4 regions of the Agarilytica rhodophyticola genome follow, and region 2 is predicted to be linked to each of the others. Evidence: predicted binding sites of a transcription regulator. Region 2 holds the regulator's gene; each other region holds the start of a gene.

Region 1 (7,523 bases), 2.8 Mb from region 2:
TAAATAATATTTGTATTATTTATAGATAATTTTGTTACTAAATTATGATTTAACTATAAATTCATAATAATGCAACAATCACCGATTAGCGTTAATTATGTAAATATCTCAGTGGAGTAATATATGGTATCGGCAACCAGCAAGTATAAAGGGAGTGGCGATAAGATTTTTTGGAATGAGGGGAATGCTTTTAAAACCTACCTTTTTGATGCGTTCTCAATCATTATTCCTCCCTGTGAACACTTCATTATTGATGCCGTTGAGTCATCGGTGAAGTCAACCTCGTTATTTTCATCAGATAAAAAAAATACGGAATCACTCATTAGCGACGAGGCACGTCATAGCCAAGTGCATAAGGCTTATAATAGAAAATTAGCAGCGTCCGGCTACGCCATTGAGAAAATTGAGAAAAGAATTAACAATGCTATGGATAAGCTAATTGCTTTACAACCAGAAGAGAAACTCATTATTGCCGCAGCAATTGAGTATTTAACTATGATTATCTCGCTTATCGTGCTTAAAAGTGCTCGTTGGGTAACAGCTGAAAAAGTCTATCAAGCAAATGTATGGCGCTGGCACTGTAAAGAAGAGATAGATCACCAAGGCGTTACCGAAAATCTACTAAAAAAATCTAACGTCACTTACTTTCGCCGAGTAAGTATCTTTACCAGTGTTACCATGTACCTACTGAGCGATCTGTTTATCAATATCTGCTCACTTTATCATTGTGATAGAAAAAACCAAAAGATTAGCCGATATCGATTCTTTCGATCATTTGTGTTTTTTGTTGTTAATAATGGATTAGATTTATTAACATTAACATATCAGTGGGCAAAGTATTTCCGTTCAGATAGCGGAAAAAATAATAGAAACAATAGAAATAACAAAAGTAACAATAACATTCTACCCGCGTAAACTAGAAAAACATGAACTAATGATAAAAGATTATCTATGAAGGAAAGCAAGATTGCTCAAAAATGTTCTAGTATCATAATTTTAAGTAGCAAAACTACTTCTTTCTCACCAGATTCATTCGTTTTATTCTACTTGTGAGTGTTGTGGGTTTCATATCCAAAAGTTTTGCGGCGCCATCTTCACCAAATAGCTTCCAGTCACACTGTTCAAGTGCGGCGAGCATATTGGCTTTTACTTTTTCTTGCATATCATTATCTGAATAAACTGTGATAGAACACTCTTGTACATCAGCACTATTACTTGTCTTTACCGAGCTTATCGCGGGTAAATCTATTTTTATGGTATTATCCACTGCAGTGATAATTGCTCTTTCAACAACATTTTGTAGCTCTCTAATATTTCCAGGCCAAGAATAGGATTGCATTTTTTCAAGATCAGTTTTCTTAAGTTTATTGGGCTTGTGTTCCGAGTGTTGATTTATTTTTTCTAAAAAATGAAACGCCAGTAGTGGAATATCTTCCTTGCGCTCTCTAAGTGGTGGCGAGTGAATGGGAAATACGTTCAACCTGAAATATAAGTCCTCACGAAAACGTCCCTGGGCGACTTCTTTTTTTAGGTCCCGATTGGTAGCGGCGATCACTCGCACATTGACATTGCGTGTTTTTTCTTCACCCAGACGCTCCAACTGTCCCTCTTGTAAAACGCGCAGTAACTTGCTTTGTAATTCAATAGGGATCTCCCCTACTTCATCGAGAAAAATAGTGCCACCATTGGCCAGTTCAAAACGCCCCAAACGATCTTTTAAAGCGCCGGTAAAAGCGCCTTTAACATGACCAAAAAATTCGCTTTCAAATAATTCTCGCGGTATGGCAGCACAATTTACACGGATAAGGGGTTTGTCACTTATGGGGCTGGCTTCATGAATTGCTCGTGCGATTAACTCCTTGCCTGTACCACTTTCTCCCGTGACGAGCACACTAGCACCGCTTTTCGATACCAGCTCAATTTTCTTAAGCACACTTTTTATCGCGTCACTTTCGCCAACAAAGCCGTGGAATCTCTGCTCAATCAGCATTTCTTTTTGTAAGTATTCATTTTCATCTTCAAGACGAGACTTGAGAGCACTTAACTCCACCAATGTATCTTTTAAGCGCTGCTCGGTTTCAAGTCGTTCGCTGATATCTCTAAATACCACTATCGCACCAATAATCGTGCTATCGCTGATAATAGGTGTGCTAGTAAATTCCACTGGAAAAGGCGTGCTATCCTGTTTCCAGAACACTTCTTGTTTACCTTCGTGTACCACACCATCACGGATAGCTGCATAGATGGGGCATTGTTCAACGGGATAATGACTGCCATCGCCGTGGCTGTGATGATGCACATAATGAATATTTTGGCCTAGCACTTCATCATCACTACGACCGAGTAAACGTTTGGCCGCAGGGTTGATAAAAGTGCATATACCATTGGTATCTACGCAGTAAATTCCGTCGCCTACCGAGGTGAGCATCAGCATCTTATCTTGTTCACCCTCCTGAAAAATACTCTGCAAATACTTCCACTCTAAAATGCCACCTCGAACCATCTTATCGGCATTGTTCAACTTTTCTAAGGCTTGTTGTTCCTGTAAGTCGGTGATTGCCACAATCAACATTTCACGCTGATTTACCACTGTGCGCGCCGCGTTGAGTTCACAAGGTAGATAGTAACCGTCCGAACTGCGATATCGAATAAGGCGACTCACCGCTTTGCCTTGCTCGAGCACCTGCTCGGAGAAAACAATGAGCTGTCCTAAGTCGCGCCCATGGATGGAGGAAATAGAGGTTTCTAATATTTGCATGCGATCATAGCCAAGCAATCTACACGCGGCTTGATTGCAATCCACATAGCGGTTTTTGATGGGATCGAGCAACATTAAAGCCTGCGGACATTGTTCGAAAGCAGCACTTCTCATCCAATATGCCAGCTTGCTCCATTCATCATTTGCATCATTTCCAAACATGACAACTTCCTTCTATAAATTCGTACGCCTTAATTCTTAGCTCTACAAGGGGTCTATTTGATCATACGGCGGAGCTAAAACTACTCTTTTGCGTCATCATTGTCTACGCATTTGCATAATATTACGCAAATGCGTTGTTAAAATCAGCCAAATAATAAAATACAAACTGCCTTAAATTGATCATGTAACTTATTGTTTTATATAAATAAAAAAAATTAATTTCAAATTTTTGAAAGCTTGGAATAATTTTCGCCATAGTACTGGAGACACGTGTTACCGCATTTATTTAGACATAATTTAAAACGAATATATCAACCATTGAGGACAACCCTATGCCTGTTGTGGACAAACCCCACTATCAAACTGGTGACTATCTTGTAGATTTCGAAGAGAAGGTATTCGAAGACGTTCAAGCAGAACCCGGACAGAAAGCTCTACTAACTTTTCATACAGTGGCCTTTGAGGGCTCTATTGGCTTGGTCAACCTATTACAAGCAAAACGCCTATTGCGAAAAGGTTTTGAGACCAAGGTGCTGCTCTATGGGCCGGGCGTCTTACTTGGCGTGCAAAGAGGCTTTCCTAAACTTGGTTCTGAGGCTTTCCCCGGTCATCTTGCGTACAACTCTCAACTTGAAGCATTTATGTCCGAAGGTGGTGAAGTCTATGCTTGCCGCTTTGCTTTGCAGGCCCTTTACGGCCAAACCGAAAAAGCCTTAATTGAAGGTATTCGTCCGATAAATCCATTAGATGTTATGGATCTACAACTACTGATGACAAGAGAAAATGCCTTCATGGTACACACCTGGACCACCTAAACATTGTCTGGCCCATATTTTCTGACCGCGCTCGATGCTCACATCCTTGTGTATTGAGCGACTCTACAATCATCAATAGAGCGATCTTAAAATGACAAAAGTCGTTGCCGCTGCGGTGCAATGCAGCCCGGTATTATATTCATGTGATGGCACCGTGGACAAAGTGTGCAGCTGGATTCATAAGCTCGGCGCTGACGGTGTTGAGCTTGTGGTATTTGCTGAAACTCTGATTCCCTACTACCCCTATTTTTCTTTTGTGCAAGCCCCTTATGAAATGGCGAGTCAGCATCTTCAGTTATTGCGCGAAAGCGTAGAAGTACCGTCTTGTCATACAGATAAAATAAGTAAGGCCGCTAAAGATGCCGGCGTGGTTGTTTCAATTGGCATTAACGAGCGTGTTGGCGGCACTATTTATAATGCTCAACTGCTATTTGATGCTGATGGTAGCCTTGTTCAGCATCGGCGTAAAATTACTCCCACCTATCATGAACGTATGGTCTGGGGACAAGGTGATGGCTCAGGGCTTTGCGCTAAGAATACCAAGGTTGGTCGTATTGGCTCTTTGGCTTGCTGGGAGCATTATAATCCTCTCGCTCGTTATGCTCTTATGGCAGATCGCGAGCAAATTCATGTCAGTATGTTTCCCGGTTCCTTGGTAGGCGAAATTTTTGCGGAGCAAATCGAAGCCACCATAAAACATCATGCACTTGAAAGCGGCTGCTTCGTTGTTAACGCCACCAGTTGGCTAAGCCCTGAGCAACAACAACACATTTGCAATGATACCGGCGGCCCCCTCAAAGCCATCAGCGGTGGTTGTTTCACGGCTATTGTTTCCCCCGAGGGCAAATTACTGGGCGATACACTGCGCAGTGATTCAGGTGAAGGGGCTTGTATCGCAGAGTTAGATTTCGCCCTGATCGACAAACGTAAACGCATGATGGATTCCGTCGGTCACTACAGTCGCCCCGAATTACTGAGTTTATTAATCGATAAGAAGAGCACCGCTCACACCCATGCTATGCCCCCCTCCGTTGAGCTATTAGCTGATGAAGAAAAAACCTCTGACGTCAGCAAGGTAAAATCTCGCAAAGATGAACTCCCAGCACAACCTCATCATAGGGAGTTACAAGCTCATGCTTAGTAAAGAGAAAATCACTGCATTGCAAGCGCAAGGTTTGCGTTGGGTCGATGATAGCTCGATGGGTTTAAATCGCCGTGGCGGTGCTGGCCCCACAGATCATAAAGCGCTGAGTTTCGACAAACAAACATCAATGATCCCGGTGTTTAATGAGCAGGTAGAAGACTCACCTTTTAGCGCGCAGGTTGTAACAGATAATACCGCGGCACTATATGAAAAAGGCACGTTTCTCACTGAAGTTTCTCTGCCTGCTCGTCCTAAGTTTTACGACTTAAAAACACAAGAAGGCATCCCCTACTCCCATATTGCTACCCTACACAGCAAAGATGTATTAGCAACTACAGTATTGCAAACGTGTGTGCGTTATCGCAGTCGGGAAACTTCTTGCCAATTTTGTGCTATTGAAGAGTCTTTAAAAAATGGCAGTACCATTGCGCGCAAAGACCCCGAGCAAATCGCTGAAGTTACCAAAGCAGCTGTTGAGTTAGACGGTGTATCACAACTTATTATGACAACAGGAACACCGAAAACCTCGGACCGTGGAGCAGAAATTCTTGCCAGGTGTGCTAAAGCAGTAAAGCGACAGGTGAATATTCCTATTCAAGCCCAGTGCGAACCACCAGCAGAAGATTACTGGTTTACGCGATTAAAAAATGCCGGCGTAGATGCGCTAGGTATGCATTTAGAAGCAGTAAGTGATCGTGTCCGCAAGGCCATTATGCCAGGTAAAGCAAGCGTACCATTAACACGTTATTTTAGCGCCTACAAAAAAGCCGTGGAGGTATTTGGCGCAGGTAATGTCAGCACTTATATTCTTGCTGGTTTAGGCGATACTGAAGAAGAAATTATCACTATCAGCCAGGCACTAATTGATATCGGTGTCTACCCTTTTGTGGTGCCTTTTGTTCCCGTCGCCGGGACACCTTTGGAAAATCACCCAATGCCTAACCCAGAGATGCTCACTAGAATATTTAGCCGACTTGGGCCGGCGATAAAAGCGCGAGGCATTCAATCGGATACCTTAAAAGCGGGCTGTGCCAAGTGTGGCGCCTGTTCTGCATTAAAAAGTTATGAGTAGGAGAGCTTAAGTATGGCGACCCAAAACTATGCACTTATCGATGACGTCTTTACTCCTTTTAAGTCGGCACATTTAAAAATTAAAGTGGCTAAGTCTGCTTGGGAAAAGCAAGGCTATTTTCAGCTGCGAAAACAAATCTTTTCCCAAGAGCAAAAGCTACTGCCTAACAATGAAAAGGATGCAGAAGATTTCCGCGCAATAGCGATTATCGCTCTTGCTAACGCCTGGAGTATTGGTGATGACATTGTAGGTGCAGTACGAATTTTTCAAAGCCAACATGAAGTCAACACTTGGTATGGCGGTCGCTTGTGTGTTAACCAAACCTATCGTCGACATTTGGGTATCGGTAAAGCTTTAATAAACGAAGCCGTATCGCTGGCAAAAGATCAGGGTTGTGAAAACTTTTTAGCAAATGTTCAAGTTCAAAATGAAAAATACTTTCAACAACTTTATTGGCAGTCTATCGAGTCCTGTGATATTGCCGGTCATCCTCATATACTAATGAAAGCTCAAATGGATAAATATCCCATTATGTCGAGGGATACAGTATGAGTAAATACGGCCATTGCCATAGCTCGTACCATGACGAGCATAGCTTTCTTACGAGTTTATGTGAACAGCTGCGCGGGCTGCCAGAAATTGAAAGTAAACGCAAAATCCGCCACGCGGCAAACTTTATATCACATGATAAATGCAGCAAAGACGACAAATATGCCATGCCTGGAGATGATTGTGCAGCCATAAAGAGTGGTAATGGTTATCAACTTTTGGCCATGGAAGGGATGTTACAAAAATTTGTACAAGGCGATCCGCGAGCAGCAGCCTGGTCTTCAGTAATGGTAAATATTAGTGATATTGCGGCAATGGGAGGAAGACCTACAGCTATCGTTAACGCACTGTGGCATGACGATGATGGCAAAAGTGCAGAAATACTTTTTCACATCAAACGCGCCTGTGATGCATTTGGAATTTATTTTGCTGGGGGACATTCAAGTATTGCTGCGAATACATCTCCCAACCTAGGCGTTGGTATTTTAGGTTTCGCACATACCCTTCTCTCTTGTCATCACATAAAACCAGGCCAACAGCTATTTCTATTAACAGACCTTAATGGTAGCTGGCATGGTGACTTACCCTACTGGGGATGCGTAGCAGGTAAAAGCAACCAACAGCTGCGCGAACAATGGCATATTCCTGCTTCCCTCGCTGAAAAAAACTTAGCTGTTGCAGCGAAAGATATTAGTAACGGCGGATTGTTGGGAACACTTATCATGATGTTAGAACTCACCGGCTGCGGAGCCAATATTAATATCGAAAAAATTCCCACACCCAGCGACGGTGATATTTTTAGATGGCTAAGAGCGTTTCAAAGCTATGGTTTTTTACTGGCGGTGGAACCTGAACAACACCATGCGCTATTAGAATTTTTTAAAAATACAGCACTTACTTGTGTTGCAATTGGCGAGATGAATAACACCGCAAAAATTAGCCTACACATGCAACAAGCATCAGAAGTTTTTTGGAATATAAAAAATGACCCTTTAACTCATATGGGAGACTCTTATGCCAGCA
Region 2 (7,523 bases):
ATTAGTGTTGCAAATGCCCATCCGGAAGTAGCGAAACGCAGCCATTGGCAAACAACAAAAAAAGGCGGTGATGGTGCGGTGAGAGAAGTATGCGATATGATAATGCTTGCGCAAGGCACGTTTGACTCAGCACTTGAGGTTTATTTAAGTGACTAGAACTAGTCTGTACATTGTATTTATTTTGGCGCTATTATCCGCCATTATATACTTTGGTGACTCGCCACCTCGCATTTTAGGCACATCGCCGGCATTACACACAGAAGTGGATGCTGTGCCTTTCGCAGTCGCTCGCAATACAACAACAACACATTTCCAGGATGATGGCGGTCTAAGTTACACCTTTGATGCAGTCAAGTTGGAGCACTACCGAACTCAGGATGAAGATGAAGCACAAGAGATCTTCACCTTGATAGATAAGCCCCAATTGGTGTTTTATCAGGACAAGGAACCCTGGCTTGTATTAGCGAATAAAGGCAAAATAACGTCCCTAAATGAGCGTATAGAATTGTGGAATAATGTAGTCGTGAAGCATACAGATGCCGATGGTATTACCACCACCATTACCACACAGAGGTTAAACGTTGATCCAATAGGCAAGGTCGCTGAAACAGCTGAAGCTGTAAAAATAAATTCTGATAGCGTAGAAATCAAAGGCACAGGCCTTCATGCTGATTTTGTCGCACAAAAATTAAAGCTATTATCTAAAGTTCGTGGACTCTATGATCCAACTTAAATTTATATTTATCTCTCTAGCAGTGTTATTAGCAACCAATGCCTGGACACTACCAGACGATGACACACAGACGATGTTCATCGATGCTGACACACACGAGTTTGATATCCGAGCAGGAACAACAACGTTCTTGGGTAATGTGGTTTTGCAGCAAGGCAGCCTTAAAATCAATGCTAGTAAAGTGGTTTACTACGGTAAATTCGAAAAAGGCAAGGTTGACTCTGCCAAAAAAATTGTGGCAACAGGTAACCCCGCCCGTTTTCAACAAACCCCGAAAGAAAACAGCCCTCCGGTTACCGCTGTGGCCAATACACTTGAATACTCAGCGTCAAACGAGACGCTGTTTCTTATTGAAAACGCCTCTCTTGACCAAGATGGCACAAGTTTAAGCGGTAATCGTATTGAATACGATGTGAAAAAAGCGTTAGTAAAAGCAGGTGGAAAAACTTCTGCAGACGGCACCAAAGAGCGGGTGCGCATGGTTATCCCACCAAAAACCTTAGAGTCTATCAATGGCGAGGAAGGGCAAGAAGACAATTCCAGCATAGAATCCGAGCCTGAAGAAGACATCATCGATTCTGATTCAAATGAAGAAGAAAGCAACGAGACGGTAGACACAGAGGAAAATGAAACCTCCTCGCCCCCTCTCGAAGATACAGAATAAAACAACATAATAACCAACTAGCATATCAATAAGCAGTCGTCTTAATGTCGCAATTAGAAGCTAAACATCTCGCAAAAAGTTACAAAGGCAGACAAGTGGTTATCGATGTCTCAGTGTCGGTAAACCAAGGACAAGTTGTGGGCTTGCTCGGCCCTAATGGCGCGGGCAAGACAACCTGCTTTTATATGATCGCTGGCATAGTAAGGGCAGATCGAGGCCAAGTCTTTATCAATGGTGAAGATGTCACTCGCCAGCCCATGCATGGCCGGGCAAGGCGCGGTCTGGGCTACTTACCCCAGGAAGCCTCGGTGTTTCGAAAACTTACGGTCAGCCAAAATATCTTGGCGATATTGGAGACTCGCAAAGGCTTAAAGCGTAAGCAACGGCAAGAAATTCTAAATAAGCTACTGGAAGAGTTTCACATCACTCACATTAAAGATAGCCTCGGGATGGCGCTATCTGGTGGCGAGCGCCGACGCGTAGAAATTGCACGAGCGTTAGCCACAGAACCAGATTTTATATTACTTGACGAGCCCTTTGCTGGCGTCGATCCCATTTCAGTTAGTGATATCAAAGGTATCATCCAGCAACTAAAAGCCAAAAACATTGGCGTTCTCATTACCGATCATCATGTTAGAGAAACGCTCGATATATGCGAGAAATCTTACATCGTATCCGAAGGCCACATCATTGCTGATGGCGATGCCGCCACCGTACTCAATAACCAAAAAGTGCGGGAAGTCTATCTAGGACAGCATTTTCAGCTTTAGGCCATATCTGACACTAAGCCTAATTGTTTTGAGTTTAATACTTGACAAATTGCTCAAGCAGTGACCTATATACGGCACAATGTTTGCTTTATTTTTAACGCAAAACCGTTGCCTGAGAGCCTCGCTCAGTCTAAACTTATAAGGGTCTGCTTTCCTAAATGGAATCAAGCGGCTGTCACATAACATACAATCAACCGGGGCAAGTGTTAGCGCATATGAAGCAATCTCTTCAACTAAAGCTGGGTCAGCAACTTACAATGACTCCCCAGTTGCAGCAAGCGATTCGCCTTCTTCAGCTATCAACCTTAGATTTGCAATCAGAGATTCAGGAAGCGCTGGACTCTAACCCTATGTTAGAGATATCTGATGAATCCAGTAGCTCAGACAACGATTCAGGGGAAAAAGGGGCTGACTCTTCTCCTTCGGAAGATTTTGCCAAACCTAACGATTCTTCTTTAAATAGCGAAAGCACTAACTCTAGCGATGAAAATCCAAACTCTTCGAATGAAGAAGCGCGTCTAGATAGCGAATGGAGTGATACCATTCCCAATGAGCTGGCGGTTGATACCAATTGGGATGATGTCTACCAAGCATCATCATCCCCCGGCGCTTCGAGAAACGATAACGAAGATATGGATTTTGAATCTCGTCGCACCTCGTCCGAGACAATCCAAGACCACTTACTTTGGCAACTCAATCTAACACCAATGTCGGATCTAGATATAGAAATTGCCGAGGCTATCATAGATGCGGTAGAGCCCAATGGTATGTTGTGTCAGTCCTTGGATGATATATACACAGGCCTACAAGCCCATCATGAAGAATTAGAGATGGATGAGCTAGTTGCTGTATTGCACAGAATTCAGCAATTTGATCCCATAGGGGTAGCCAGCCAAAATATCAGCGAGTGTTTACTGATACAGCTAAACCAGTATGATCCTAATGAACCAGGCGTTAATTACGCCCGTAAAATTATTGAAGACTACCTAGAAGTACTTGGCAATCGAGATTTCAAGCAGTTAATGCGCAAATTGAAGATTAAAGAAGCCGAACTGCAACTTGCTATTAAAGTCATTCAGACGCTTAACCCACGCCCAGGGGAACATATTGGCACAGACTCAACCGAATATGTGGTACCTGATGTTTTTGTTAAAAAGGTAGATGATCGTTGGACAGTGCAGTTAAACCCTGAAATAGCTCCTCGAATTCGCATCAATAATGATTATGCGTCCTTAGTTAAAAGAGCAGACTCAAGCACTGACAATACCTTTTTAAGAGATAACCTTCAGGAAGCTAGGTGGTTTTTAAAAAGCTTGCAGAGCCGCAATGAGACATTATTGAAAGTGGCTACATGCATCGTTGAGAAGCAACAGGGCTTTCTTGATCATGGCCCAGAAGCTATGAAACCTATGGTATTACACGATGTTGCGGAAATTGTTGAAATGCATGAATCGACAATTTCTCGGGTAACAACGCAAAAATATATGCATACACCACAAGGTATATTTGAACTTAAGTACTTTTTCTCAAGCCATGTAGCAACAGAAGCAGGTGGAGAATGCTCTTCAACCGCTATTCGCGCCATTATTAAAAAACTAATCGCTGCTGAAAACGCCAGAAAACCCTTGAGTGACTCGAAGATCACAGGAATACTTGAAGAGAAAGGTATTAAAGTTGCCCGTAGAACCATAGCCAAATATCGAGAGTCACTTGGCATTCCACCTTCCAACGAGCGTAAACGACTAGTTTAAACTATTAGTCTTAATGTTATAGAGCACTCTGTATTTTTGTGTATTGGCTTGCGCAATAAACTATTGAATCGACATTCATCTATGTCTTCCTAAATATAGTTGAGCAATCTTCTAATACGCCAAGCTAAACACGTATATCTTTATTTTAAGGGGGCTAGTTGGCCCATTCGCCCACGACTCCATATTTTGTATACGTTTTATCTATATAGTACTGGATAAGATAAAAAATAATCATTGCTAAACACACAGTGTATTGTGTTCGTTACACAGTAAATAAAACTGATAAAATGGCAGTCTTTATTATTAAAATTGTTTAAAAAACTACCAAAGAATCTATGTTAATTAAAAGCATTCTCTCAACAAAGAGAACAGTGGCAAAAATTGAAGGTGGCAGTAAAAAGCGTGTGATTGAAACACTGGCACAGAATTTTGCGAACGATATCGAAGGCTTTGATGTCGATGAACTTTATCAAAGTCTTATTAACCGAGAAAAATTGGGTACAACCGGTATTGGTGATGGTATCGCAATTCCTCATTGCCGCTTTAATACCGGCGGTCATACATATGGCGCCTGCATGACACTAGCATCCCCCATTGACTTCGACGCAGTGGACGGCAAGCCAGTTGATATTATATTTGCAATGTTAGTACCGGAAAATGCAGAGAGTAGCCATCTAGAGTCGTTGGCAAGCTTGGCACAACTTTTACAAGATGCTGATTTTGTCAGCACAATACGTTCCGTATCATCTGATGATGCACTTTTCGATGCGATAACATCGTCATCTTAACCTCTATATAAGCGGGATCTGTCATGAGCTTTTTAGTAATCAGTGGTCGCTCAGGGTCGGGCAAAACTTCAGCCTTACATCTACTGGAAGATGAAGGGTTTACCTGTATTGATAATATTCCCGTCACCTTGTTGCCATCATTGATTGAGCATATAAATCAGCAAGAGAAGGAACGTTTTGCCATTGGTATAGACGCGAGAAATCTCGACAAGGATTTAGGCACTCTCTCGGGCATATTAAAATCCTCCCAAATCCCCCGTGAAAACTATAAAGTTATCTATCTAGACACTCATACCAATGTATTAATCAAGCGTTTTAGTGAAACTCGCCGTCGCCATCCTTTGTCGGATGAAAATACTGGACTTAATGAGGCACTTGAAAAAGAACGGGATATCCTTGCTCCTATTGTCGGTTTTGCCGATATTATCATCGATACTAGTGCTCTCAATTTGCACGAAATGCGCAGCACCATGCGACAACTCATCGTTGGCCCCCAAAGCAAGAGCATGTCAATTATGTTCAGTTCCTTTGGATTCAAGTATGGAGCTCCTACCGACGCTGATTTTATTTTTGATGTTCGCAGCCTTCCTAATCCTCACTGGGAACCAGGTTTACGTCTCAAAACTGGCCTTGATGTTGAAGTAGCAGATTACTTGTCGAGCCAGAATAGCGTAGAGGAGATGATTAACGATATCACTGGATTTGTTGCTAAATGGATACCTTCATTTGAAAATAATAATCGAAGCTATCTCACAGTAGCAATTGGCTGTACTGGTGGAATGCATCGTTCAGTGTATATTAGCGAACGCTTGTATCAAAATTTAAAAGAAACATATAAGGATGTTCAAGTTCGTCACCGACAATTACAAAACAATAACTTAAAAAATGGCTAATGCATGTTCGAACAGCAAATAGAAATCATTAATAAACTTGGCTTACACGCGCGCGCAGCCACACGCTTTGCGAATACAGCAAATAAATATAGCAGTAGCGTAAAAGTTCGCTTCGCCGACAAAACTATAGACGGCAAAAGTATCATGGCTCTGATGCTGTTAGCTGCGGCGAAGGGCAGCGAAATTACGTTAATTACTGAAGGTGAGGACTCAGAAGAAAGCATGGCCGCACTCGTTGAATTGATTAATAATAGATTTGACGAAGAAGAATAAACCGGCAAATAGTGTGCGCCTTAATATAAGGCTAGTGCCAGCAAATGTAAGGAAACACCGAGGCATAACTCGGATATAACTTAGATATAAACCTAGATAACTTATTACTAGATAACCTATTACCTAGATAGCCTACAACCTATAAAGAGTTACATGCAACAAGCTACCGAAGAGACCAAAAGCCAAACCCACTTGGCCAGAGTACAGACGCTACTAGGAAGCGGTACTCTGCAGCAGATAGCCAAGATGGTAAATAGCTTGCGTCCTGTAGAGATTGCTCGCCTACTTGAGTCTTCTCCCCCTCCTTCGCGTAAAGTTGTGTGGGATCTAGTAGATAAAGATGTTATCGGTGAGGTACTAGAAGAACTGCCCGAAGACATTCAAGGAAACTTTATCCGTGACCTGGATGCAGAACAGCTGGTAGAGCTAACAGAGGGCCTTGAGACAGACGATGTTGTAGATATACTGCAACAATTGCCAGAAAAAGTGACTCAAGAAGTGCTGGCGGCAATGAGCGATCAGGATCGCAACCGCGTGGAAACGGTCTTAGCTTATGACGAAGATACCGCAGGCGGCCTAACAAATACAGATACAATAACAATACGCCCACGTTTTACTCTAGATGTTGTACTGCGCTATTTACGTCGACACGTAGAGCTGCCGCCATCAACGGATGCTCTCATTGTGGTTAACCGTAAAGACCAATACTTAGGTTTGCTACCTCTCGCCAAACTTCTAACGTCAGATCCCAATACAACGGTACGCGAAGTGATGGTGACCGACACTAATGCCATACAGGCTAACCTGCCGGATCATGAGGTTGCTAAGCTTTTCGAACAAAATGATTGGATATCTGCACCTGTGGTGGATGAACAAGGCAAACTGCTTGGCAGAATCACAATCGACGATGTCGTAGACGTCATCCGCGAAGGCGCAGATCACTCGCTTATGAGCCTTGCCGGCTTGGATGAAGAAGAAGATACTTTTGCACCGGTAATGCGTACTATTCCAAGGCGCGCAATATGGCTGGGTATAAATTTGCTCACCGCCATTTTAGCCTCCGCAGTTATCAGCCTTTTCCAAGAATCGCTAGATAAAGTGGTGGCACTTGCGATACTAATGCCTGTTGTCGCCAGCATGGGAGGCGTTGCAGGCTCTCAAACACTGACAGTAGTGATTCGAGGTATGGCAATAGGCAACATCGGTTTTAGTAATATGAATTGGCTTTTGTCACGCGAGTTAGGCGTCGGTTTGCTCAATGGCTGTTTATGGGCAATAGTTATGGGAGGGCTGGTGTCACTATGGTTTAGTGATATCACACTCGCCTTTATTATCGCAGCTGCAATGGTAATCAATCTAGTTACAGCAGCAGCAGCCGGAACACTGCTACCACTGCTGCTCAAAAAAATGCATATAGACCCTGCCTTGGCAGGCGGCGTGACGCTCACTACAGTAACCGACGTTATTGGCTTTATGGCCTTTCTCGGACTCGCCACCTATTTTTACGCGTAAGCTAAATAACATACGGTTAGAAAACAAACATGCACATAGATTCCGATCATGAACCTCAAGAATTCGAGGAAGAAATAAAAAGTAAAACACAAGTTAAAAAAGAAATGCTCGCTCTACACGAATTAGGAATCTCCATCTC
Region 3 (7,523 bases), 1.4 Mb from region 2:
TAATATCCAGACTTGTTCACACTAATTTTAGCTTATGACATAAGGTGTATAGCTTACATACACCTTGGCAATTATAGACAACTAAAAGGGCAAAATTGTTCTATGTGATATATCACAATAAAGTTAGCAACCATCTGAAAAACAAACACATCAAGGTTACAAGGACATCATGCTCTATACTATGACTAATATATGATTTTGTTTACAAAAAAATTAATGCAGAGCAATTAAATTGCGTCAGGCCCGGTTTCACCAGTGCGAATTCTGATAACGTCATCACAGGCTGTAATAAAGATTTTACCGTCACCAATCTTGCCCGTTTGCGCAGCTTGAGAAATTGTCTCCACTGCGGCATCAACAATCTCGTCCTTTAAAATCATTTCTAATTTTACCTTAGGCAAAAAATCCACCACATACTCAGCACCACGATAAAGCTCGGTATGACCTTTTTGGCGACCAAACCCTTTAACTTCTGTCACGGTCATCCCTTGCACACCAATTTCTGACAACGCACTGCGCACATCATCAAGCTTAAAGGGCTTTACTATTGCTGTAACTAACTTCATTACTGATTACCTTAATGTTTTATTTTGTCTCTGAATCCGAATGGCTCGAGGCTTACATTTCGTTGTAATTTACACCCTAAATATAACAAACTCAAAGCTATAAAATACAACATTTAATGTTATAGAAATGTGTATGTAAGAAAGTGAAATACCTAACAACTCCTTTACAGACATTCAAGCAAGCAAAAAAAAGCCGGGCATTGCCCGGCCAACAGAAGTAAATAGTTACTTATTTCGCGCCTGATGAAAACTCTGGATATGCTTCCATACCACACTCTGAAATATCGACGCCATTAAATTCTTCTTCCTCAGACACACGCACGCCAATCACAGCTTTGATTACAAACCAAGCAATCAAAGAAGTAGCAAACACCCATACAAAGATAACCAGAGCACCTAGAATCTGCATACCAAAGCTAGCACTGTCATTAGTAAGAGGCACAACCAACAAGCCAAATAAACCAACGACACCGTGAACAGAAATAGCACCAACAGGATCATCTATCTTTAACTTATCCAAGCCAACAATGGAGAAAACCACTATCACGCCTCCTACAAGGCCGATAATTGTTGCTACTAAAGCAGAAGGTGTATCAGGGCCGGCAGTGATCGCCACAAGGCCCGCTAAAGCACCATTGAGCGCCATAGTTAAATCCGCTTTGCCAAACATGATACGAGCAACCATTAAGGCGCCAATCAATCCACCTGCTGCCGCTGCATTGGTATTGAGGAAAATCATCGCTACAGCACCGGCGTCACCCTTGGTAGAAATAACAAGTTGTGAGCCACCATTAAAGCCAAACCAACCCATCCAAAGAATGAAAGTTCCCAATGTTGCTAATGGTAAATTAGCGCCCGGTATGGCGTTAACACTACCATTACTATTGTACTTGCCTTTACGAGGCCCCAGAATTAACACACCAGCTAACGCCGCTGCAGCACCGGCCATATGAACAATGCCTGAGCCTGCAAAATCTTGAAAATCAACCCCGGCACCTTCAGGCTTACCTTTAATTTGGAAAGAGCCAATGATAGCTTCGCCTCCCCAAGTCCAAGAGCCTTCCATAGGATAAATAAAGCCACACATAACAACAGCAAATAATAAAAACGCCCATAGTTTCATGCGCTCAGCAACCGCTCCTGAAACGATGGACATTGCCGTTGCCACAAACACTACTTGGAAGAAAAAGTCTGCTGCGTTTGAATAGCCTAAACCAGCATCAGCATCAGCTAAGTTGGAAAGAAAGAAACCGAAGCCATTGCCGCTATACATAAGTTGATAGCCACAGATCATGAACATGGTGCATGCGATAGCAAATAGCGAGATATTCTTAGTTAAAATTTCAGTGGTGTTTTTAGCTCTTACAAGTCCGGCTTCTAGCATTGCAAAGCCCGCGGCCATCCACATAACCAAGGCGCCACTTACCAGGAAGTAAAACGTATCTAAGGCAAATTGTAATTCTTGTACCTGAGTCTCCATAGTGTTCCCCAAATGTTACTTATATATTCTCATTGTCAATTTTTATAAGGCGTCTTCACCAGATTCACCGGTGCGGATACGAATAACTTGTTCTAGTGAAGAAACAAATATTTTTCCGTCGCCAATTTTTCCACTGTGTGCCGCTTTGCTAATGGCTTCCATAACAGAATCCACTTGATCGTCAGCAATAGCGACTTCTAGTTTGGTTTTGGGTAAAAAGTCCACTACATACTCCGCACCTCGATAAAGTTCGGTATGGCCTTTTTGGCGTCCGAAGCCTTTAACTTCAGTTACAGTAATCCCTTGTACACCAATTTCAGAAAGAGACTCTCTCACTGCATCGAGCTTAAAAGGTTTGATTACAGCAGTAATTAATTTCACTGGGCTGCTCCTATAATTTTCATATCGTGATTTTATTTCATGGCGCCAAAAGGCTTTAGTAAAAAGCAGTAGAACAAGGCTACTACCCCCACAAAAATTTCTAAAAAGATTTCGACCAACTAATACGGCTTATGGGCTCATCGGAGTTGGCACTACCAACATTGCGAGCTTCGTCATCGGCGACACTCAATGCGATCGATACCTCACCAAAGTCCCCAAGATCTTTAGTAGCGGCAACTTCAAAGTAACCGTAGCTCAAATCACCAACACCGGTGACACCATCGGCATCAAAGTCATAAAAACCGTAGGTGGCACTGAGATTCCAAGTCTCCTCAATTTCCCCACCGATACCGATATAGTAGTGAACATCCCCCTCTGCAAAGGCTGCAGTATCTTCTTGAATTTCGCTGACAACAGTAACGGCTGCACCAAAAGAAAGTAGGCTGTAGCTAAAATCCAGGGCAATTTCGCCAAAGTCTGAATCTGCTTTCACTCCTGGATACCAGTAGTAAATAAACATTGCGCTATAGCCAAAATCGCCCACCTCACCGCCAAAACCAGTGTACAAGTCCGTTTCACTAGAACCGAAAGAGGTGTTTGATATCCAAGTTCCAGCAAAAAAGCCACCTTGTGTGTAGTCCAATCCACCTTGCACTGCCGACCCATTTTGAGTTTGACTAATGCCACGCCATACGTAGTCATTTGTTGCGGTTATATTTGCAGCCAGCTCAGCATGCGAAGGCAGGGAAGCCATTAAAGCCAGAGTAGCGGACGTCATCAACAGTGTTAACTTTTTCATTGCTATACCCTCTAATAATTTTTTTATAGTGGCTTCGCCATTCCATTACTGCCCCCAAAACGAAGCTGCAGAAACAAAAGCAGTTCTCATGCCAATAGAATATTTTGTATTTTTTATGATATATTTCAAAAACTTAGAGAGAATTCTTACAAACTGGACTGATAGGTGTGGAAGGCGTCGCACCAAAATAACGCTCACCTCCAAATATGGCGCAAACAAAACGCACCAAATGCAGACATTACATTTAAAATGAGCAATCCATCTAACAAACTCTATTCACTAAACTAGAGAAAAGCTGTTTGAGAGCATTTTCAAGTGCTTACCTGAATAGGCTTGAGTGGTTTAAAATAGGGCAAAAAATCACATCCTTAGGGCCTCTTACAATGATTGAACAACTGGCAAAGCAAATCTTTAACGATATTCAACAGACACTTGCTAACGGCAATACAGAGAAAAACGCATCAGCATCAGCCTCTAAGATCAAAGCCCTGATAGAAGCTAATCTTCGCAAACTCAATTTGGTGACCCGAGATGAGTTTGACGCTCAACAATCAGTACTCGTAAGAACAAGAGAAAAACTAGAACAACTTGAAAAACAGATGCAATCGATGGAACAGGCTATTCAAGAAGCATCCAAGTCAGATAACAGCTAATACTAATTTAGCTGACAAAGCTCGAAGTATTTCGTATGATTTATTAGCTTTTTATGCATTGGACTCCAATAACAGGATATTGGAGTCAAAGATTACTTACCCAAGGAATGGATATGTCACTAGCTATTGTATACACACGCGCGCAATTCGGAATTAGCTCACCTCTTGTCAGAGTCGAAATTCACCTTTCAAATGGTTTACCTGCATTCAATATTGTTGGCCTACCTGAAACAGCGGTTAAAGAAAGCAAAGATAGAGTTCGCAGCGCATTATTGAATAGTTATTTTGAATTTCCACAGCGACGCATTACCGTTAATCTTTCGCCCGCTGACCTGCCTAAAGAAGGGGGACGTTTTGATTTACCCATTGCTTTGGGTATTCTCGCTGCATCAGAACAGATTCCTAAAGATTCTCTAAAAAACCTAGAGTTTGTTGGTGAGTTAGCATTATGCGGCGAACTGCGCGAAATTAAAGGCTGTCTCTGCGCGGCAATGGCCACAGGAAAAAATAAGCGGGCACTAATATTACCAGCAGCTAATGAAACCGAAGCATCTTTATGTAAAAGTACCGATATATATCTCGCTTCGACACTCCTTGAAGTATGCGCCCATCTGCACGGTCGGTGTACCCTGCCATCACCCAAACAAAAAGTTGCCCCTACTGTTATTCACAAAAAAGATTTAAATGAGATCAAAGGGCAATTACAAGCCAGACGAGCCTTAGAAATAGCAGCATGTGGCGGACATAATATTCTTTTTTATGGGCCACCCGGTACAGGAAAGTCCATGTTGGCCAGCCGTTTACCTTCTATTTTACCTGAGCTTGAGGAAAATGAAGCCCTTGAATCTGCAGCAATAAAATCGATTACCTCCGAGACGCTCTCAGATTCATGGTTATCTCGCCCTTTTCGCTCGCCCCATCATACTGCATCAGCAGTAGCCTTAGTGGGTGGCAGCTCGCCGCCAAAGCCAGGTGAAATTTCATTGGCCCATAACGGCGTTTTATTTCTTGACGAGTTACCAGAGTTTTCCCGTCATGTATTGGAGGTGTTGCGAGAACCCATGGAGTCAGGTCATATTTGTATCAGCCGCGCCAGCGCTCAAGTTAATTACCCAGCGAACTTCCAGCTTGTTGCAGCAATGAACCCCTGCCCATGTGGTTTTTATGGAGAGGATTCGGATCGATGTAACTGTTCATCTGCACAAGTTAAACGTTATCGAGATAAAATTTCAGGGCCTTTATTAGATCGCATTGATTTACACGTTAAAGTGGATTCACTAACGGTAGAAGAGATACAAAGTAAATCACCAGGGGAAGCTAGCGAAATAGTTCGCCAGCGTGTTAGCGAAATTAGAATGCAACAAATAACACGACAAAAAGTATGTAATGCCCAACTTGACGGAAAAGAAATATCTTATTATTGCCAATTAACAAATAGTGAAAAAAGTTTATTGGCACACGCAATGCGAAAGTTAAATCTTTCTGCAAGATCTTATGATCGAATTTTAAAAGTGGCTCGAACAATTGCAGATATGGAAAAAAGCGAAAATATACAATGTACGCATATCAGCGAAGCACTTACTTATCGAAATTTTGATAGGCAGCAGCTTTAAATCATTTAAGTATTTTTCATAATTATGACAAAAACAATCGTTTTACTAAAAAACTCTAACGGTTAAGTTTTATTATTTATTTTTATCATAGTTTTCTAAAAGATAACAGGTTCACGGCAATACTTTAAAAATAACATTCTTCTTAGTCGAACTATATGCCAACCAAGGGCCTACTTTTTCGTATGTGAGAAGTGGGACGTTCGCATATCCGCACTGTACTTTTTTTCCATTCATTTATACCTAAATCAGAACGAATCGCTTATTAATTTTTTGTAGCTTAACGCCTGTATTTGTCTCAATGCTCTCTCGCAGCTATTGCCAGTGATATTCAATACCGAAGCATTAATAAACAAATAAAAATTCATCACACTAGACTGCATCCATTTCGAACAAACCACGAGAAATAAAAAATGAGGAATAGCATACGTTTTAAAAATAAACTAGGCGCTTTAGTAGCGGCAATGAGTTTAGCTTTAACAACTCATGTACACTCCGCTTGTGAAGTCGACTACACAATTGAAAATGATTGGGGAGGCGGAGCACAAATTAGCATTCGCATCACCAATACCGACTCATCCCCGATCAACGGTTATCAGTTGCTTTGGCAAGCTCCGGCTGGCGAAAGCTTTGCCTCTGGTTGGAATGCCACATACACTAACAGCGCAGGTGGTAGCATGTCGGCATCAAATCCGGCTAGCCACTGGAACGGCAATATTGCCGCCAATGGGGGCTCTGTTGCCTTTGGTTTTATGATTGCAAATAGTGCCGCACCAGCCGATCCGGTTATGGCATTTACATTAAATGGCAACCCTTGTAATGGTGATGTTGTACCAACACCCACCTCGACGCCGACACCCACGGCTACACCGACAGTAACGCCAACACCTACTCCGAGCCCCACAGCGACACCGATTCCAACACCTGGCGACATAACTGCAGCCAAAGCGATTGCCGAAATGGGCCAAGGATTTAATCTAGGGCAGATGTTCGACAATACGCAACATCCCCGAACATTTGCTGCAGCACGTGCAAAAATCGATGCTTATTATGCACAAGGATTCCGTAATGTACGTATCCCTATTACCTGGACACGCGATGTAGGCGGTTCGACATTAGTTAATAACCCTAATATTGGTGATGTTAACCGCAATCACCCGCGCTTAGCAGTAATTACACAAGTGATAGATTACGCACTATCTCTATCTGACATGTATGTCGTTATCAATACTCATCATGAAGGCATCATTAAAGATAGCGAAGATTGGCGAATTCTGGAACGACTATGGACAGATATTAGTGATATTTTTGGTGACCGTGATGCACGATTAATTTTTGAAATTATCAACGAACCACATAAATCTGCACCTCCCTATGATGCAATGCCACCTGCATCTCTGAGATTAATGACCGGTAAAGCATACGATAAAATTCGTGCCGTTAATCCAAAACGCATTATTGCTATTGGTGGCAACCGTTGGTTCGGCAGTCATGAAATGGCAGAGACTTGGCCAAACTTAGACGATGTTGGTGGTGGTAACGACAAGTACCTCATGGCGACTTTCCATCATTACAACCCATGGAGTTTCCACGGTGATAATCAAGGAGATTATGCAGACAACTGGAATGACAGTCATATTTCTGATCCAATGGATCAAATGATTAGCTGGTCAAATACCGTGGGCAACGGTATGCCAATTTACATCGGTGAATGGGGTACTGGATGGAATAGTCAGCTGCCAACTATGGATTGTAATAATATTCGCCTCTGGTATGAAAAATTTGACAAAGAATATGCTTCTCCACGCCAACAACCCACAATGGTTTGGGACGACGGCGGATGGTTTATGGTGTACGACCATGCGAGCAATAGTTGGAACAATAACCTCTACCAATGTATTGCCGAAGGAGATTGCCAATGGAGTGGTAGCGAGCGATTCAATAGTGCTTGTTTCTAGCAACCTCTAGAAGAATCCCCAAGGGATTTGAACAGTTAAATCAAACGTTCAAATCCCTTTTCTAGTAAGCACTTAA
Region 4 (7,523 bases), 1.3 Mb from region 2:
TGATCAGAGAAAAGAAAGGTAGACCTTATATCATGATGTTAAGTGGACTGGCTCGGCGGCTTGTCAGAGACGAGCTTCTTACTCAAGAAGATGCTGTAAAAGCCGTAGAAACGGCTGCCAAAGAAAAAATCCCCCTGCCCTTCTATCTGGTGAGCAATTCCGACATCAGCTCCAGCGCTATAGCAGGTGCAGCATCTGACGAGTTTGGTACCCCGCTTATCGACATGCAGTCGCTGGATCATAGTCTTCTCCCCAATGGCTTGGTGGATATCAAGTTGATCCAAAAACACCGGGTGTTGCCCATTTTTAAACGTGGCACACGCTTGTACGTTGCTGTATCAGACCCGACTAACCTCCACGCCCTGGATGAAATCAAATTTAACACCGGCTTAACAACTGAAGCTCTGCTTACCCATGCCGACAAACTGCAAAGTGCTGTCGAAAAATACTTAAATGCAGAAGAGGAAAGCTTAGGTGATGCCCTAGGTGGCCTGGATGGAGACGATCTCGATGGACTCGAAGTTGAAGCCGTAAGTGATGACTCTCAAGAAAAAGACGACAATGAAGTAGACGAAGCACCTATTGTACGCTTTGTTAACAAAGTGCTTTTGGATGCGATTAAAACTGGCGCTTCTGATATTCACTTTGAGCCTTATGAGAAAGCTTACCGTGTAAGATTTCGAACCGATGGAATATTGAAAGAAGTGGCCCGTCCTCCAGTAAATTTGGCGATCAAGCTAGCGGCACGCTTAAAAGTTATGTCACAAATGGACATTTCTGAGCGCCGGGTGCCACAGGATGGACGTATCAAGATGAAGATTTCCAAGACGCGGGCAATTGATTTTCGCGTTAACACATTACCGACCTTGTTCGGCGAGAAAGTGGTACTTCGAATTCTCGATCCTTCTAGTGCAAAATTGGGCATCGACGCTCTCGGTTATGAAGATAGTCAAAAAGCAATGTTTTTAGACGCTCTTCAACAGCCGCAAGGTATGATTCTTGTGACAGGGCCTACAGGATCAGGAAAAACCGTATCCCTTTATACCGGCTTAAATATCTTAAACACCATAGAGCGCAATATTTCTACCGCCGAAGATCCAGTAGAAATTAACCTGGAAGGCATTAACCAGGTGAATGTTAATACAAAAGTAGGCTTAACCTTTGCATCAGCACTTCGTTCATTTTTGCGGCAAGATCCTGATATTGTCATGGTAGGTGAGATTCGAGATTTAGAAACCGCCGAGATTGGCATTAAGGCTGCTCAAACAGGTCACTTAGTGCTCTCAACCTTACATACTAACAGTGCCGCAGAAACACTCACGCGCTTGTTAAATATGGGGGTACCCACATTTAATGTGGCAACAACGGTAAGTTTAATTATTGCCCAGCGCCTTGCCAGAAGACTATGCAATAGCTGTAAACTACCGGCTGATGATATTCCTGAAGAAGTGTTTAAAGAGGAAGGTTTCGATGATATCGGTATGACGCGAGATGAAATCACACTATTCCGACCAAACGGCTGTGAGAAGTGTAATGAAGGTTATAAGGGACGTGTTGGTGTGTATGAAGTGGTTCGCATTACTCCGGAAATATCACGCATTATAATGGAAGGAGGTAACTCCATTCAGATCGCTGATGCCGCTAAGGCATCAGGGTTTAATAACTTAAGAGTCTCGGCCTTACGCAAAGCGGCGATGGGTACGACGAGTTTAGAAGAAGCAAATCGGGTAACGAAGGATTAATGATCAATGGCAGCCACTTCAGAAGTATTTGTTTATAAAGGCATCGACCGCAAAGGTAATAAGGTCGAAGGTGAAGTTAGCAGCTCCAGCTCGGCGTTAGCCAAAGCTCAGCTTGTCAAACAAGGTATTCGAACTACAGGTGTAAAGCGTAAGCCTAAACCATTATTTGGCGGTGGCGGTAAGGCGATTAAGCCTATGGATATCGCTGTTTTTACCAGACAAATGGCTACCATGATGAAAGCGGGCGTACCATTGGTGCAGAGCTTTGATATCGTTGCAGATGGCTCTGAAAACCCCAATATGACAAATTTGATCAAAAGTATCAAAGAAGATGTTGCATCGGGTGGTGGATTTGCCAATTCTCTGCGTAAACAACCTAAGTATTTTGATGAATTATTCTGCAACCTTGTAGAATCCGGGGAGCAATCTGGTGCACTAGAAACGATGCTTGACCGCATCGCGCTTTACAAAGAGAAAACTGAGCAATTAAAAGCTAAAATTAAAAAAGCATTAACTTATCCTATTGCTGTAGTTGTAGTGGCTATTGTAGTTACTGCCATATTATTAATTAAAGTTGTCCCGCAATTCGCAGAGACATTTTCTTCATTTGGTGCGAACCTACCAGCTTTTACCTTATTTGTTTTACATTTATCAGATCTTGCTCAAGAATATTGGTGGATAGTGCTAATATCACTTACTGGTTTCTTCCTAGCGTTTGGTAAACTGAAAGAAAAGAGTTTCGCCTTTCGGAGCGCTGTAGATAAAGTAACATTAAAAATCCCTGTTATTGGCGATATTATATACCAGTCCATATGCGCTCGTTTCGCTAGAACACTCTCAACAACATTTGCTGCTGGTGTCCCCCTAATCGATGCCTTAGAGTCAGTTGCAGGCTCTACTGGCAATATCCATTATGAAAAATGCACATTAAAAATTAGAGAAGAAGTATCAGCAGGTACACAACTCAATATAGCCATTGACCACACTAGAATGTTTCCTTCACTTTTAATCCAAATGACGTCAATAGGCGAGGAATCTGGCGCACTGGATGAAATGCTAGATAAAGTGGCTACCTATTACGAAGAGGCCGTCGACAACCTAGTAGATAGCCTTACTTCCTTACTTGAGCCTCTCATCATGTCTGTACTGGGTGTTTTAGTTGGGGGGCTATTGATCGCAATGTACCTACCTATCTTCCAAATAGGTCAAGCGATTTAAGAGATCATGAGCGCATGAAAAATTACATTGCTATTTTTCATGCCTAGTGAATCCCCCCATACCAAACACGAGTCGTTTCTCTCTTAATTAATCTTAGTCATGAGTTTAACCATGTATTTTTTTGTGCCCTTTAACGAGAGGTTCACTTGACATACCTCACTTGGATAAATGAGTTATTTGTTTTCTTCAGTTTAATCATAGGACTGTTAGTTGGCAGCTTTCTAAACGTTGTAGCATACCGCTTACCCCTAAGTTTATTTAGTGACTGGCACCAACAAGCTCGAGATATACTAATTGAAAAAGGCGAAATAAAAGTCGGCCAACTTAAAGATATGGGAGAAGATACAACTTTTAATATCGCATATCCCGCGTCTCATTGCCCTGCCTGCAAAACTCCGATTAAGCCCTGGCACAACATCCCTGTTATTAGCTATATTTTTCTATTAAAAGGTAAATGCCATTATTGTGGTGCACACATTAGTGCCCGATATCCTATCGTTGAATTCGTTACAGGTTTACTCACTGCTTTTGTCGTCTCACAAATGGGCTTATCCGTAGCCTCAGGATTTGCTGTAATTTTAACTTGGAGTTTAATAGCGCTAACGTTAATTGATATAGACCATCAGTTATTACCTGACGACATCACCTACCCTTTATTATGGTTGGGAATAATTGCCAATCTCTTTGGCACATTTACGTCTCTCAACGATGCGATTATTGGCGCAATTTCAGGTTATTTATTTCTGTGGAGCATTTACTGGATATTTAAACTCATCACCAAGAAAGAAGGTATGGGCTATGGAGATTTTAAATTACTGGCAGCTTTGGGCGCCTGGATGGGATGGCAAGCCCTACCATTGATAGTTATTTTATCTTCTTTAGTGGGAGCCATTATAGGGATTTGTGGTATCCTTATTTACGGTAAAGATAAAAATAAACCTATTCCGTTTGGCCCATATTTAGCGATAGCTGGCTGGATTGCCTTCCTTTGGGGAGACTTCATACTCTCTTCTTACTTGCAAATGTTAAAATTAAATTAACTCATGTTTATAGTCGGCTTGACAGGAGGCATTGGTTCAGGAAAAACCACGGTGTCTAACTTATTTAAAGAATTAGGTATAGCTGTTGTTGATACGGATGTTATAGCCCGTGAAGTTGTAAAGCTTGGTTCACAGTGTCTATATAAGATTGAACAACACTTTGGCAGCACCATACTTTTAGATAACGGCAATCTTGATAGAAAAAAACTGCGCCATATTATATTTTCCCAACCAGAAGAGAAACACTGGTTAGAATCATTATTGCATCCCGTTATTCGCAGACAAACACGTCTGGCACTCGAAAAATCAAGTAGCCCTTACGCCATTCTTTCAAGTCCTCTACTATTGGAATCACCAGATATTGAGCTCACTAGCAGGATAGCCGTCGTCGATATTACACCGGAACAACAAGTTTTGCGCACCACCATACGAGATGAAACAAATAGTGCTCAGGTGGAAAAAATTATTGCCAACCAACTCTCTAGAGAAGAAAAACTTGCCAAAGCAAATGATATTATTGATAACTCAGGAACATTTGAGAATACCAAGCAGCAAGTACTCAATTTACATCGACAATACCTATTAATGAAAGATAACCATTCGATGAGATAGGTCGCCATGACAATTAAAACCCTTTCAGTAAAATGTCCTATATGCAAAAAAGAAGTATTAATGACAAAAGATTCTCTCTTTCGTCCTTTTTGCAGTAAACGTTGCCGTGATATTGACTTCGGCGAGTGGGCAAAAGAGAGCTATAGCGTCGAGGGCAATAGCTTAGAGACAGATGCCTGGAGTGAAGATCTTGAATAAGGTAAAACTGATATTAGAAATATTGCTGTCATCCTAACCAAAGGCAATGTTGAAGTTCATCCGATCACAGCAACTTTAAAAAATACACGTGTAATAATCGTTTAACTCATCAATATAGCAGCATCTTTGGAAGTGAACTGTAGTACAGACAAGTTTTCGATAACCTCAATATCGTATTTATACATTTTATACACCAATGGAGTGAAGATTTTCAGCATATGCTGACAGAAATTGTCACCACATTAACACTAAAAACTTATATAAATGGCGCTAGTTTATTCAATTGCTCTGCAAACAGCTGCTCCAAAGAGTCCCACTAATAGTTGGCATACTATTAGCTTTACCTTAACTATATCATAGCCACTTATTTCCTTTGGAGGAAAAATAAATGAAGAAAGTACAACAAGGTTTTACTCTTATTGAATTGATGATCGTAGTTGCGATTATCGGTATCTTAGCTGCCGTAGCTTTACCAGCATACCAAGACTACACTGTGAGAACTAAAGTATCTGAAGGTTTAGGCTTAGCGCAATCAGCAAAAGTATCTGTAAGTGAATCATTCGCTGCTGGTGATGTAACCGCTATGAACGCTGCTAGCACTGATTGGAATGCTAACTTCGTTGCCACCAAGTATGTTCAGACAATTGCCATTGCTGCTAACACCGGTGTTATCACTGTCACTTATGATGTAGGCGCCGATGCATTACCTCAGCTAAACGGTGCTAACGAAATCACACTTTCTCCATTTGTTGGTAACGCTGCGCTAGCTTCTGGTGCAGCTGGTAATATCGACTGGGCATGTGCTGGTGCGACCAACGTGACTGCAACTGCAAATGGATATGCACCTACAGCACCTGCTAACCCTGTAATAGCTCGTTACTTGCCATCACAATGTAAGTAATATCAGCTCATCTGCATTTTCAAAGCCAGCTTGTGATGCAAGCTGGCTTTTTTAATGCCTACAAAAAGTCGAAACATATTCATCTGCGAAGTAGCCATATTATTGACATATTAGATATAAAATCACTTTTTCAATGATGAGTTTTTTATTTTCTAAATAGGGCTCATGCCTTATTCATTATCGTCTCTTCTCTCTTTAGTATCACGTGTGGGAATGACCTCGATCAATTTACCAGTACCCACATCAACTGCTATTTTATATAGATCATAGCGTGTAATTAAATTAAAAAAGCGAATACTTTCTGATTTAAGATGTTCAGCGGGGGAATAGCCACGCTCTATTGCTACATCCCATGACCACCCCTCATTTCTAAGACGGGATTTGTTTGTTTCATATGGTTGATACAGTTCAATAGCTCGTCTTATATCACTTTCCATATAGCGCTCAACAGTTGCTTTCCTACGTTCACTTGGATCATCCGGTAAATCGAGGCTAATCCAAGCAAGCCAGGAATCACCTCGGAGCAGTGGAACAGAATCCACAGCGATATCGTATTCTTCAAATTGAGTTCGCGTCGCAGTATAAAAGATATCGTTAGCATAAATTATGGCAATTGGTCTATTTCGCTCAACCACAAACATACCGCCACAAATGCAAAACAATTGCATCAAGACTATAATAAGAAGATCTCTTTTTAACTCTTTTTTAGCCGTGTTATAGACCAATAAAGTCAATAGTGGTCCGATCACCAGATCCACACCAGCAATTAACTTTATACCTTCCCAGCCACCTTCTGTATTAAATAGTAACCCTGGATACCATAGTAATTTTATAACCCCTGCAAGCGCGAGAAATAACAAAAAACTAATACCTAAATGCACTGCAAAAGCTTGCCAACGCGAATGAACGTTAATCATCATAATTTAATAACTTCGAAAGTTGTTTAGAGTTTTAAGATAGAAGTGATCTTCTATAAGCTATTATAGAGCGCGTGCTCCATAAGAGTAAGAGAGAAGCCAAATATGCAAAAACTAATTTAAAGGAAAAGACAAGTTCAAAAGATTCGTCTTTACAGATACGATACGATAGGTCGCCATAATAATTAAAGCCCTTTTAGAGTCAGCATCTTTGTATAAAAACACTAGCTAAACTGCACATGAGCTAACGATGAAACAATTATTGAAAGGATAACAATCGCAGGCACCATCAACACTTTACAGTGCCTACTATTATGTTATGCGAAGATTCATTCCACCTAGACTAAACCTTCATTTTATTACTTAATCTGCATCGATAGCGTCGAAAATAATTTTAGGGCTCCGGTGTGGATTGGCTGGAACGCGCCACAATACCGAAAAAGTGCCACGCTGGATAATCGACCCGCCTGGTGTCTGGATAGTTAACTCATATCGGCCATTTTCCAGCACAGTGTTACGGCTAGTTCGGCGTGCCCCTTCTGCTTTTAAAACCAGAAAATCAAGACCGCCATCAAAACCTGCTTGCCAGGCATCAACCACATTATGCCTTCCAGCAACAGCCGAGGTTCCCGGCAATTTTAAAGCACCACTGCGAGTATAGAATTCACCTAGAGCAGCACTATCCTTTTTATTAAAGTTTTCTACAAATAATTCGCTAGCGTCTTCAACGCGCTCCAGGTGTCTATCATACCAAGCAAAACTTGGAGCGGATAACAGCAATTGAATAGATAAAGCGAATAAAACACGATACAGTTTTTTCATAGTATGCTCCTGTTTTTAATCATTTTCTTTAGTCTTGTAACAAGGAAGTAGGAAACAACTACATACCAAGCAG

Evidence for each region. Region 2 encodes sigma-54, which starts transcription at its own class of promoters, with help from an activator protein. Its sites were predicted from a motif close to TGGCACANNNNTTGCNNT; they were not measured.
Region 1: a site for sigma-54 is predicted at 3,159-3,176, ahead of BVC89_RS15700 (MSMEG_0572/Sll0783 family nitrogen starvation response protein). Genes of this name have one in related genera too.
Region 3: a site for sigma-54 is predicted at 3,303-3,320, ahead of BVC89_RS26610 (TorF family putative porin). Genes of this name have one in related genera too.
Region 4: a site for sigma-54 is predicted at 5,135-5,152, ahead of BVC89_RS09620 (pilin). Genes of this name have one in related genera too.

Annotation. Positions count from the first base shown of each region.
Region 1 is NZ_CP020038.1:3,770,133-3,777,655, forward strand. It holds gene BVC89_RS15690 (metal-dependent hydrolase) at 124-915, shown strand; gene BVC89_RS15695 (sigma 54-interacting transcriptional regulator) at 1,010-2,920, opposite strand; gene BVC89_RS15700 (MSMEG_0572/Sll0783 family nitrogen starvation response protein) at 3,253-3,735, shown strand; gene BVC89_RS15705 (nitrilase-related carbon-nitrogen hydrolase) at 3,827-4,876, shown strand; gene BVC89_RS15710 (MSMEG_0568 family radical SAM protein) at 4,869-5,951, shown strand; gene BVC89_RS15715 (MSMEG_0567/Sll0786 family nitrogen starvation N-acetyltransferase) at 5,964-6,503, shown strand; gene BVC89_RS15720 (sll0787 family AIR synthase-like protein) at 6,500-7,523, shown strand, end outside; gene BVC89_RS15725 (MSMEG_0570 family nitrogen starvation response protein) at 7,515-7,523, shown strand, end outside.
Region 2 is NZ_CP020038.1:926,482-934,004, reverse strand. It holds gene kdsC (3-deoxy-manno-octulosonate-8-phosphatase KdsC) at 1-156, shown strand, start outside; gene lptC (LPS export ABC transporter periplasmic protein LptC) at 149-733, shown strand; gene lptA (lipopolysaccharide transport periplasmic protein LptA) at 720-1,397, shown strand; gene lptB (LPS export ABC transporter ATP-binding protein) at 1,442-2,167, shown strand; gene BVC89_RS03945 (RNA polymerase factor sigma-54) at 2,383-3,918, shown strand; gene BVC89_RS03940 (PTS sugar transporter subunit IIA) at 4,254-4,706, shown strand; gene rapZ (RNase adapter RapZ) at 4,730-5,599, shown strand; gene BVC89_RS03930 (HPr family phosphocarrier protein) at 5,603-5,872, shown strand; gene mgtE (magnesium transporter) at 6,026-7,384, shown strand; gene yjgA (ribosome biogenesis factor YjgA) at 7,414-7,523, shown strand, end outside.
Region 3 is NZ_CP020038.1:6,430,781-6,438,303, forward strand. It holds gene BVC89_RS26595 (P-II family nitrogen regulator) at 228-566, opposite strand; gene BVC89_RS26600 (ammonium transporter) at 796-2,046, opposite strand; gene glnK (P-II family nitrogen regulator) at 2,089-2,427, opposite strand; gene BVC89_RS26610 (TorF family putative porin) at 2,528-3,226, opposite strand; gene BVC89_RS26615 (accessory factor UbiK family protein) at 3,610-3,879, shown strand; gene BVC89_RS26620 (YifB family Mg chelatase-like AAA ATPase) at 3,993-5,492, shown strand; gene BVC89_RS26625 (cellulase family glycosylhydrolase) at 5,903-7,447, shown strand.
Region 4 is NZ_CP020038.1:2,269,502-2,277,024, reverse strand. It holds gene pilB (type IV-A pilus assembly ATPase PilB) at 33-1,742, shown strand; gene BVC89_RS09640 (type II secretion system F family protein) at 1,749-2,960, shown strand; gene BVC89_RS09635 (prepilin peptidase) at 3,107-4,000, shown strand; gene coaE (dephospho-CoA kinase) at 4,004-4,612, shown strand; gene BVC89_RS09625 (DNA gyrase inhibitor YacG) at 4,619-4,810, shown strand; gene BVC89_RS09620 (pilin) at 5,199-5,711, shown strand; gene BVC89_RS09615 (hypothetical protein) at 5,882-6,631, opposite strand; gene BVC89_RS09610 (YybH family protein) at 6,992-7,450, opposite strand.